Regions from separate parts of the Faecalimonas hominis genome, predicted to be linked through region 1. Evidence: a T-box and tRNA genes for the amino acid it is inferred to sense, from the RefSeq annotation. Region 1 holds a T-box; the other holds one or more tRNA genes.
The links. A T-box is a leader RNA that pairs with one kind of tRNA and senses whether it is charged. The one in region 1 lies ahead of ACYQ35_RS07655 (valine--tRNA ligase), so its partner is inferred to be a tRNA-Val.
Positions count from the first base shown of each region.

Region 1 (6,119 bases):
GTGAGTCACGCACAAGTCCGTGAATAAACACAGTGTGGAACGGTGATTTTCCTGTGTGGGCAAATCCTGAGAATACCATACGGATTACCCAGAAGAAGATAATGTCATATCCTGTTACAAGTACGTCCGTCGGATAGAAATAGTCTAATTCTTCCGTGCTGTCCGGCCAGCCGAGTGTCGAAAATGGCCATAACGCTGAACTGAACCATGTATCCAGTGTATCTTCGTCCTGTGTAAAATGTGTACAGCCACAGTGTTCACATTTTTCCGGCATCTCTCTTGCCACTACAAACTCACCGCATTCGTCACAGTAATATGCAGGAATTCTGTGTCCCCACCAAATCTGTCTTGAGATACACCAGTCACGAATATTTTCTAACCAGTGTAAATAAGTCTTGTTGAATCTTTCCGGAACGAATTTTAACTCACCTGTTTTTAATGCGTTGATTGCCGGTTTTGCCAACTCTTCCATTTTTACAAACCACTGTTGTTTAATCAACGGCTCTACAGTTGTATGACAGCGGTCATGTGTACCTACATTGTGTGTATGTTCTTCGATTTTTACGAGGTAACCCTCTGCTTCCAAATCTGCCACAATCGCTTTTCTCGCCTCGTAGCGTTCCATACCTGCGTATTTTCCGCCGTGTTCATTGATTGTCGCATCATCATTCATAATATTGATTTCCGGAAGGTTGTGACGTTTTCCTACCTCAAAGTCGTTCGGGTCGTGCGCAGGTGTAATTTTTACCGCACCTGTTCCAAACTCTTTATCTACATAATAGTCTGCCACAATAGGAATCTCCCTGTTCACCAACGGAAGTATAACATTCTTTCCTACGATGTCTTTATATCTCTCATCGTCAGGGTGTACCGCAATCGCCGTATCCCCAAGCATTGTTTCAGGACGTGTTGTGGCAATTTCAAGGAAACGGTCTGTACCTGCAATCGGATATTTAATGTGCCAGAAATGTCCTGCCTGTTCCTCATGCTCTACTTCCGCATCTGAAAGGGAAGTTTTACATACCGGACACCAGTTAATAATTCTTGATCCCTTATAGATATAACCTTCCTCATATAACTTAATAAATACTTCTTCCACCGCTTTTGAACAGCCTTCGTCCATTGTAAAACGTTCTCTGTCCCAGTCACATGATGTTCCCAGTTTCTTTAACTGAGATGTGATCGTTCCGCCGTACTCTTCTTTCCATTCCCATGTTCTTTTTAGGAAACCTTCACGTCCAAGTTCTTTCTTGTCGATTCCCTCCTCTTTCAACTGATTTGTTACTTTTACCTCAGTGGAAATGGCAGCATGGTCCGTTCCCGGAATCCAAAGGGCGTTGTATCCCTGCATTCTCTTATAACGAATCAGAATATCCTGAAGGGTGTTATCTAACGCATGCCCCATGTGAAGTTTACCCGTGATGTTCGGCGGCGGCATAACAATTGTAAACGGCTTTCTGCTTCTGTCTACCTCAGCATGAAAATATTTATTCTCACACCATTTTTCATATAATTTTGTTTCAATCTCTTTCGGATTGTATGTTTTCTCTAATTTTTTACTCATTTTTTCCTCCTGTTTTCCCTCATCAGTACATTTTTTGTTTCTTAAGGTAATAAAAAAACCCTCTACATAAAAATGTAAAGGGCGAATTATCGCGGTACCACCTTTGTTATATATACAATAACCGTACATATATCTCTAAGTTTCTTAACGTGAACTACCCGTGATACCCTACTGCCCTGTTCAGATACCCAGCTCCAAAGCTACCTTCTATACCTTCTTCTTGCAACTGCCTCTCAGCCTATGAGCAGTTTTCTCTTTCAAGGAACAATATATACTCTTCTTTCTCATCGCCTTTAAATGTCATTACTGTTGATTATCATATCCCCCAAAGCCCCTGTTTGTCAAGAACTTCATAAATTCTTTAGAATTTTAAACTGTGGACGCAATTCTCCTATAAAAACATTGCAAAAACTGACGCTCCAACCACCGTAATCAAGCCTGAAACGACGATGGAAAGACTGCTCATTGCACCTTCCACCTCTCCAAGTTCCAATGCTTTTGCCGTTCCGATGGCATGGGCAGACGTCCCAAGCGCAAGCCCCACCGCTATCGGCTCATAAATTTTAAACAGTTTACAGACCGACTGTCCAATCACATTTCCAAGTACTCCTGTCACAATGATAACCGCAACCGTGATTGTCGTAATGCCGCCAAGTTCATCGGACACTCCCATTCCAATGGCAGTTGTAATGGACTTCGGCAATAAAGTAACATATCCTCTGTGGGACAGTCCGAACAACCATGCCATCGCCAGCACACTTAAAAGGCTTGAAAGCACACCGGACAAAATGCCCAGAAAAACGGCAAGTCCGTTCTTTTTTAACAGGGTAATCTTCTGATACAGCGGAATTGCAAGCGCCACAGTGGCGGGGGTTAAAAGATAACTTAAATATTTTGCCGTTTGATTATACATATCATAATCAATATCAAACAGAATAAGAAATCCGACAACAAATAGAATAGAAACCAGCAGCGGATTTAAAATTCCCCATTTTAACTTTTTCTTCAGAAACAATCCTATCCCGTAACTGACAATACTGATTGTCACTCCAAAATAAACAGATTCTGTCAGCAATTCTTTCATGATTCCATTTCCTCCCGCTGTTTCAGGCGGATAACCGCCTGTGTAACTTTTCCGGTACAAACCATGACAATTACGGTTGTCACAAATGTAATGACAACTACCGGAACAAGAATTTCCTTTAAGTCCGCCCATGCAGCAATGATTCCCACTGCCGCCGGAATAAACATCGGCGGCATAATGTCAATCAGAAAATCCCCCGCTATTTTCACCTGACTTAACTTCACGATTTTCGTGCACAGACAGAACAGCATAAGTAAAAGTCCGTAAATACTGGCCGGAATCGGAAGGGGAATGATACTGTACAAAACTTCTCCGATAAACGTCACTGTCAAAATAACTCCAAACTGATATAATAACTTCATTTTTTCACCCCCACTACAGTAATATTTTCTCTAAATCACTCACGGTCTCTGCAATGTAGGTTGCCCCGTGATTTTCCAATTCTTCCCGCTCCCCAAAACCATAGAGAACGCCGATGGAATCCACACCGCATATTCCCGCGCCGATCATGTCGTGTTCCTTATCGCCAATCATTACAATTTTTTCCGACTCTGTAATTTTCATCTGCTCCAGCGCATATTGAATGACTTCCGCCTTATTTACCCTTGTGCCGTCCAGTTCGCTTCCCGCAATATATGAAAAATATTCCTTCAATCCAAAATGCTCCAATATTTTATCTGAGTATACAGTTGGTTTTGATGTGGCAACAAGAAGCGTTTTCCCCTGCGCTTTCAACTTTTGCAGTAACTCGGGAATACCCGCATACACTTCATTTTCATATAAACCGACAGTCGCAAAGCGCTCTCTGTATTTTTCGACCGCCCTGTCTCCCTCCCCGTCGGTCATATTGTAATATTTCACAAATGATTCCTTCAACGGAGGTCCGATAAATTTTCTAAGTTCCTCCGGATTTTCCGTATGTATCCCAAACGACTCCAGTGCATATGCAACGCATGTCGTTATCCCCAGTTGTGAGTTTGTCAGCGTTCCGTCCAAATCAAATAAAATGTACTGATAATTTTTCATCTGTTTTCCTCCCTTAAAATAACGAAGGGACGTATACCGCCCTCCTCATCTATCCTCTTGCTTTTTTCTTTATGTTCCATTCTCCAATCACTTCATTTACGGTTGAAACCGTCACAAAGGCTCTCATATCCACCGTGTGAAGATATTCAAGAAGTTTTCCGTATTCATTCTGTGTAAGAATAGTCACAACTTCAATTCTCTCCGTCTTATTATATCCACCCATAGCAGTATACAGTGTCACACCTCTATTTAATTCTTCCGTTATGAATTTCTGTACAACTTCATAGTGGTCCGATAAAATACAAACACGTTTTCTTCTGTTAAATCCACCGATAAAGTTATCAATGACAATACCATTGACATACGTAGCTAAAATACTTAGAATAACTTCTTTTGTGCCATACACTAAAATAGAACTTACCGCAACACACATACCTGTGATGGTCATTGCCTTTCCGATTTCCACATGAAGATATTTATTTACAATTTTTGCCACAATATCAAGTCCGCCCGATGAGGCATTTGCATTAAACAACATAGCAAGTCCCACGCTTACGACAAGCACATAACAAATCGTATCAATTAAAATATCTCCCGTTAAAGATTTATTATTTGGCACAATTTTTTCAAATACAAATAAAAATACAGGAAGCATGACAGATGTGTACACTGTTTTTGCTCCGAATTCCTTTCCGATAAAAATAAATCCGATAATAAGCAATGCTGCATTTAAAATAAATGTCATTACGGATATTGGAAGTGGAATAAAGTTTGCAAGCACGATAACAAGACCGGACAAACTTCCCACGATAACATTACTCGGTATCATGAAAAAATATACTGCCATAGAAATAATGAAGATACCAAGTGTAATGATGCCATATTCTCTGATAAACTTTTTCTTATCCATGTTTTCCTCCGCTTAGTTTTCCTTAAATAAAATGTCATGATTCATTGTCTGATAAAATGTTTTCTTGATTTCATCAAAATGCAAACCGGGCAATGTCATAATCCACATCAGTTTTGTAATGATGGATTCCAGTGTCATGTCGTACCCTTCTATCAGGTCAAAGTCCTGTTTTACCTTTTGTCCGACTTCATACACTGTCATGTTGCTTCCCTCATTTGCAACCTGGGTTGTCATCACAACCAATTTCTCTTTTTCTTTCCATGCAGACATCTGCTCATAAAATTCATGCACGATACTTTCCGGCATTCCGCCCACTCCAAAACTTTCAATAACAATACAGTCATAGTCTTTAAAAATATAGGACAAAATATCCGCTTTCATTCCCGGTATCAGTTTTAATACATAAATGCTGTTTTTCATCTCATGATAAAACCTTACCCGGCTCTTATGCGGTATCGTCGGAATATAACGAATAATATTACCGTCCTGAATAACCGCAACGTATGGGAAATTAATACTCTCAAAGGCATTATAACTCTTTGCCCTTACCTTCTTCGCCCTTGTTCCCACAATTACTTTCCCGTCAAATACAATATTGACGTCCTGTGATTCATCATCTGCCGCATAAATAAAACTGTCCAAAAGATTCGTCTTCGCATCTGTCACGTCCATATTAATCGGCTTCTGCGCCCCTGTAATTACAATCGGCTTTCTCGAATGCTGAATCATATAGGAGAGCGCCGAAGCGGTATATGCCAGCGTATCGGTCCCATGACAGATAACAAATCCGTCGTATTTGTCATACTGTTCCTCTATCGTCTTAGACAATATTGTCCAATGCTCAGGAGTTACGTTTGTGCTGTCTATATTGCAAACCTGCATTGTCCTTACTTCACATACCTGTTCTACCTGTGGAATATAGGACAAAATATCCTCTGAGGACAATCCCGGTTTCAATCCGTTTTCCGTCTGTTTTGACGCAATCGTTCCCCCTGTTCCAATCATCAATATTCTTTTTCTCATCTGATGTTTTCTCCTCTGTCTCAAATTAACATTACTATTTTATCGCAAGAACAAAAGATAATCAACCCAATCATTGATTACCCGAAATTTCTCTCCACCAATCTGCAGTATTCCTCATATTGCGGAATCCCTTTTAAACTTTGAAGGGATTTTTGGATTTCTTTATAATACCAGCCGATTATCTGCTTATCTTTCATGCGAAAGCGGTTCCAAAGTTCTTCTTTATATATAGGATAATCTCTGTCAATATCTCTTATGTTTGACAGTTTGTCCGCAAGTCCAACATATTGCACTTCCAATGGCGCTGTTTTCAGTTTCTCAATTGTTGCACTTTTTCTTTCTTTCCAGCTTTTTGTCTTATCCTCGCTTTCATGCAATACCATCGTTGTAATTCTTTCCCCAAACTCCTGTCTTAATATCTCTTCCGTCACTTCTTTACAGTCCTCGATTGTATCGTGTAAAATTCCCGCCGCAATTACTTCCTCATCGGCAGTCATCTCCGATAAAATCTT
Region 1 covers NZ_BAAHSH010000040.1:13,560-19,678, forward strand. The annotation lists gene ACYQ35_RS07655 (valine--tRNA ligase) at 1-1,564, opposite strand, end outside; T-box leader at 1,639-1,861, opposite strand; gene ACYQ35_RS07660 (LrgB family protein) at 1,956-2,648, opposite strand; gene ACYQ35_RS07665 (CidA/LrgA family protein) at 2,645-3,010, opposite strand; gene ACYQ35_RS07670 (HAD family hydrolase) at 3,024-3,674, opposite strand; gene ACYQ35_RS07675 (YitT family protein) at 3,724-4,584, opposite strand; gene ACYQ35_RS07680 (asparaginase) at 4,597-5,607, opposite strand; gene ACYQ35_RS07685 (HD domain-containing protein) at 5,685-6,119, opposite strand, start outside.

Region 2 (6,119 bases), on a different contig from region 1:
CACGCTCTTCGTTTTTTTCAATGGCGAGGACAGAATTTCCTTCCTCAATAAATTTTTTTGTCATGTGGCGACCAAAACGCCCAAGTCCGATAACTAAAATAGATTTCATAATATTTTCACTCCATTATCCAATTTGAATTTTCTCCAACGGTGAAGTTGAAGGCGCTTGTTTTTTTGTAAATGAGAATGCCAAAAGCATTGTCAATGAACCGACTCTTCCAAATATCATTAAAAAGGCGAGTAAACTGTGGGAAAGAGTACTTAAACCGGGTGTGATTCCCGTTGTCAGACCTACCGTAGCAATGGCAGATACAGTCTCAAAAAGGGAATCGATTAAGTTAATTCCTTCTGTGCGGGAGATAAACATTCCGATGGAGAAGGAAAGTGTGATGTATAAAATAAATACACAGGTTGCTTTTCTTGTAATGAAGTCTTCCAGACGTCTGCCGAATACTTCCGTCGATTTACGGTTGCGGAATGTAGTAATAACAGAAAGAAACAGCACCGCAAATGTAGTTGTCTTAATTCCGCCGGCAGTTGAACCCGGAGAACCACCTACAAGCATGAGAAGAATCATAATAAATCTGCCTGCCTGAGTAAGTTCCGTTAAATTAACAGTATTAAATCCCGCTGTTCTGGCGCTCACCGACTGAAAACTGGAGGCAGCAAGCTGCTCAGACAGAGAAAGGTTCTCAAACATCGGAGTACCCTGTTCGCAAACAAAAAGAAGCAAAGTTCCACCGATAATTAAGAAGGCGCTTACCGATAATACAAGTTTTGAGTGCAGATGCATTTTATGAAAATGCCATTTTGCCGTAACAATATCATGCCAAACAAAAAATCCAAGTCCGCCGATTATAATAAGAAGCATGATAATGATATTTACATACCAGTTGCCAAGTTCCCCTGTGAGAGAAGAGAATGGCTGTACGGTTCCCATTAAATCAAATCCCGCATTGCAGAAAGCTGAGATGCTGTGGAATATAGAGTACCAGATGCCTTTCTTCAGTCCGAACATGGGACAAAAGTGAAAGGAAAGTAAAACAGCACCGATGCTTTCGATGAGGAACGTTCCTATTATAATGAAACGTGTCATCTTTACAATTCCGCCAATTTGAGGGGCGGATACAGAGTTCTGCATAAGGGAGCGGGAAACAAGACCGATTTTTCTTTTCGTAATAGTCATAATGGAAATACAAAGTGTCATAAATCCTATTCCCCCGACCTGAATCAAGCCGAGAATAACCGCCTGTCCAAAGAAGGACCAGTGTGTATATGTATCTACCCTGATTAATCCTGTTACACAGGCGGCGGAAGTCGCGGTGAAAAATCCGGTAAAAAAATCGGCGTCCTGTGGCTGCCGTACGGCGATAGGCAGGCTCAACAGACAGGAACCGATAAAAATAATGGTACAATACCCACATAAAAGAATCTTCATCGGCGAAAGATGAAGAAAATAATTTTGAATCTTATGTATGGTTGACATAATAAAATACCTCTTTTGCTAAAAATAGTCAAACTATATAAATAATAAGGGTTTGATAATTAAAAGAGTATAAAGAAAAATACTACAGTATAAAGATTATATAAAGATTTTACGAATAAAAAGTTCTTGAATTTCACAAGATAATACATTATACTAATAAAGTGTTGAAAGCACCAAAGCCGTACAGAACACATTCTGCACGGCTGATTTTGAATTAGGAGGTAGAAGTTATGTCATATGTAGATGAGGTAATTGAATTAGTAGTGAGGAAAAACCCGGCAGAACCGGAATTTCATCAGGCAGTAAAAGAAGTGTTGGAATCTTTGCGTGTTGTTGTGGAGGCAAATGAAGAACGGTACAGAAGAGACGCTTTGTTGGAGAGAATGGTAGAGCCGGAAAGACAGTTCAAGTTCCGCATACCGTGGGTAGATGACAATGGTCAGGTTCATGTAAACACAGGATACCGCGTTCAGTTTAACAGTGCAATCGGTCCTTATAAGGGAGGATTACGTTTACACCCTTCAGTAAATTTAGGAATTATTAAATTCTTAGGATTTGAACAGGTATTTAAGAATTCATTGACAGGACTTCCAATCGGCGGCGGCAAAGGTGGAAGTGACTTTGATCCTAAAGGAAAATCAGACAGAGAGATTATGGCATTCTGCCAAAGTTTTATGACTGAATTATGCAAATATATTGGGGCTGATACAGACGTTCCGGCAGGAGACATTGGAACGGGAGCGAGAGAAATCGGTTATTTATTCGGACAGTATAAACGTATCCGCGGAGTATATGAAGGTGTACTTACAGGTAAAGGATTAAGTTACGGCGGTTCTTTGGCAAGAAGAGAAGCGACGGGATATGGACTTTTATATTTGACGGAAGAAATGCTTAAATTAAATGGAATTGAACTTGCCGGAAAGACGGTTTCTATTTCAGGTGCAGGCAACGTGGCGATTTACGCTGCAGAAAAAGCACAGCAGTTAGGCGCTAAAGTTGTGACGGTAAGTGATTCTACAGGCTGGGTTTACGATGCCGATGGAATTGATTTAGAAGCATTAAAAGAGATTAAAGAAGTAAAACGTGAAAGATTAACAGAATATACAAAATACAGACCAAACGCAGAATACCATGAAGGAAAAGGCGTATGGTCAGTGAAAGTTGACATTGCACTTCCATGTGCAACACAGAATGAGTTAGATTTAGATGATGCGAAAGCATTGGTTGCAAACGGTGTTATTGCAGTTGCGGAAGGTGCGAATATGCCTACTACGTTGGAAGCAACAGAATATTTCCAGAACAACGGTGTATTGTTTGCTCCGGGTAAAGCGGCAAATGCGGGAGGCGTTGCCACATCTGCATTGGAAATGTCACAGAACAGTGAGAGATTAAGTTGGAGTTTTGAAGAAGTAGACGGAAAACTAAAAGGTATTATGGTTAACATCTGTCATAACATGGCAGCAGCCGCAGAAAAATACGGAGTAAAAGGCAACTACGTTGTAGGTGCAAATATTGCCGGATTTGAAAAAGTAGTTGATGCCATGACGGCACAGGGTGTTGTGTAAAACGGGTATAAAATGAAGAAAGGAATTTGCCGAAACAATTCGATTTATTGACTTTGTTTCGGTAAATCCTATCAAAAGTAAAAAAAGTTAAAAAAAGTGTTGACAATTTGTCGAAAGTAATAGTATAATAGCGGAGCAGGTTTGAGTTGCAAAGACTTAAATGCGGCGGGATAGCTCAGTTGGCTAGAGCATACGGTTCATACCCGTAGTGTCGCTGGTTCGAATCCAGTTCCCGCTACTATATGGGATCATAGCTCAGCTGGGAGAGCACCTGCCTTACAAGCAGGGGGTCACAGGTTCGAGCCCTGTTGGTCCCATATAACTTTAAAATAACAGAATATGGCGGGATAGCTCAGTTGGCTAGAGCATACGGTTCATACCCGTAGTGTCGCTGGTTCGAATCCAGTTCCCGCTATTGAAAAGATTGTGCAGTCGCACAATCTTTTTTGCTTACTCATCTTTAGGGCATTTCTTTATGGGAACTTCGGGCGGAGTAAAATGATAGACATCTTCATAAGATTGCACCTGGCTATTTGAAACCGGTGCGGACGGAATTAATCCGGTACAGTCATTGCTCGATGCGGAATTTCCCAAATAATCGTAGGAATCAATAATCATTTTGTTTTTCTTATCTTCTTTCATTTCCATTTCCATTTCCTTTCTTTGTTATAGATTTACTGTTATATTGTGTGAAAAAGAGCAAAATATATACAGAAAACGAAAGTGAACAAGTTTTGCTTTGTCTAGGCAAAATGGAGAAAATGTGATAAAATGAGCGTTAATATAAAACGATACTTGTTAGAAATAAAAATGGAGGGAAAACTATGCGAGTTGGAATGGGTTATGACGTACATCGTCTTGTGGAAGAAAGAGAACTGATTTTAGGTGGGGTGAATATACCTTATGAAAAAGGACTTTTGGGACATTCTGATGCAGATGTTCTTCTTCATGCGATTATGGACGCACTTTTAGGAGCGGCAGGCCTTGGTGACATCGGTACACATTTTCCGGATACGGACGAAAAATACAAAGGGATTTCAAGTATTATTCTCTTGGAACATGTGGGGAGATTATTGGAAGAGCATCTATATGTGATTGAAAATATTGATGCCACAATTATTGCGCAAAAGCCGAAAATGAAGCCATATATCGGGCAGATGAGAAAAAACATTGCATCTGCTTTACAGATAGAGGAAGACCAGATTAACGTGAAAGCGACAACGGAAGAAGGTCTCGGATTTACGGGAACCGGAGAAGGAATTTCCTCACAGGCAATTTGTGCGCTGGAGAATATGACAAACTACAGTTATAAGGTGGCGGGCAACGAAAGCGGATGTGCAGGCTGCGGTGGCTGCAGAAGGGATAAATAATGGAACTTCGCAAGTTACGAAAAGAAGAACATATAAAGACAAGAGAATTGTGGGAAAAAATTTTTGATGAGGATACGCCTGCGTTTTTAGATTATTATTACACAGTGAAGACGGTGGAAAATGAAATATATGTAATGGAAGATGAGGAGCATATTTGTGCAATGCTTCATTTGAATCCGTATTCGATGAAGATCGACGGACGGAGTTTTATGACACATTACATTGTTGCGGTAGCAACGGAGGAAAAATACAGACAGCAGGGAATTATGAGAAGCCTGTTAAAAAAAGCGCTTGCGGATATGAAGGAAAATGGAGAACCGTTTACCTTTTTAATGCCTGCGGCGGAACAGATTTATTATCCGCACGGATTTCGCTATATTTATAAACAACGACAGGGAACAGCTGAAAAATCAGGGGAGAAAAAGGAACAATGGACGCTTTCTCATGCAACTGAGGAAGAGTGTGAAGAAATGGCACTGTTTGCAAACGGTATTTTAGAAAGTGAGTATGAAGTTTATGCGGAGAGAAGCAGATATTATTACGAGGCGCTTTTAAAAGAACAAAAAAGTGAGCAGGGTGGAATACTGATTTTAAGAGAAAATCGAAGACTGACAGGGCTTTTTCCTTATGCGGAAGGAGAAGAACTTGAGATTAGGGAACCGCTGTTTTTGGAAAAAGGCGAAGAAATTTTGTCATATGTTTCAGAATATCTCTGTGACAAAAAACAAACAAAAGTTTTAGGGTATGGAGATATGGAAAAACCGATGATTATGGCAAAAATTTTAGATGTTGAGAAAATGTTTTCCTGCATGAGAATAAAAGAAGAAATCCATTTGAAATTAAAAATTTGGGATACGCTGACAAATGCGAGTGCGGGTTGTTTTCTGTTAGAAGGCAAGGAGAAGATACGAGCGAAGAAAACGAATGAAACAAAAGACTGTGTCTGCATAGATGCGGGAGATTTGACAGGCATATTGTTTGGCATGGCAGATATGGAAAAACTTAACGTTCCTTTACAGGTCAAAGAGGAATTGTCAAAAATCATTCCGCTCACAAAAGTGTATCTGAATGAAGTTGTGTAATTAGGGAGGAGGAAAAAGAATGCGTGAGGATTTGTTAAAAATGTTATTGGAAGTGCCGTCTGTTTCGGGAGATGAATTTGCCGTTCAAAAGGTGTTAAAAGAACATATGGGGAATTTCTATGAAGTGGAAACGGACAGTATCGGTGACAGCGTATATACTTTAGAAGGTTTAGGGGAGAAAAGAATTTTAATGACTTCCCACATAGATGAAATCGGACTTTTAGTTACGGGAGCGACAGGTGACGGATTTTTGAAGGTGACAAATTCGGGAGGATTTTCGGCAAAATTGTATGCGGGACATGGAGTGCAAATCAATACGGACAATGGCGTGGTGTACGGAAGTGTGGTTGTTACTTCTAAAATGTTGAAAAACAGTGAATTTTCCGTATCAGATATATTGATTGATATAGGGGCATCAACGAAAGAAGAGGCATTGTCGCAGGTACAGTTAGGTAATTCCGTTGTTTTTGATACGAATATACGTCAATTAATGAATGAACGCATATCGGCAAGAGGACTGGACGATAAAGCCGGTGTCTATGTTGTTATGGAAACAATGAAAAGAATGAAAGAAAAACACCATAAGGCAACTATCATCGGAGCGGGAACGGTTGGA
Region 2 covers NZ_BAAHSH010000008.1:10,697-16,815, forward strand. The annotation lists gene ACYQ35_RS01265 (potassium channel family protein) at 1-109, opposite strand, end outside; gene ACYQ35_RS01270 (TrkH family potassium uptake protein) at 125-1,486, opposite strand; gene gdhA (NADP-specific glutamate dehydrogenase) at 1,717-3,051, shown strand; tRNA gene ACYQ35_RS01280 (tRNA-Met) at 3,216-3,289, shown strand; tRNA gene ACYQ35_RS01285 (tRNA-Val) at 3,296-3,368, shown strand; tRNA gene ACYQ35_RS01290 (tRNA-Met) at 3,393-3,466, shown strand; gene ACYQ35_RS01295 (hypothetical protein) at 3,502-3,699, opposite strand; gene ispF (2-C-methyl-D-erythritol 2,4-cyclodiphosphate synthase) at 3,876-4,421, shown strand; gene ACYQ35_RS01305 (GNAT family N-acetyltransferase) at 4,421-5,503, shown strand; gene ACYQ35_RS01310 (M42 family metallopeptidase) at 5,523-6,119, shown strand, end outside.
Region 2: it encodes a tRNA-Val, which carries the amino acid that the T-box ahead of ACYQ35_RS07655 (valine--tRNA ligase) is inferred to sense. The anticodon was not compared.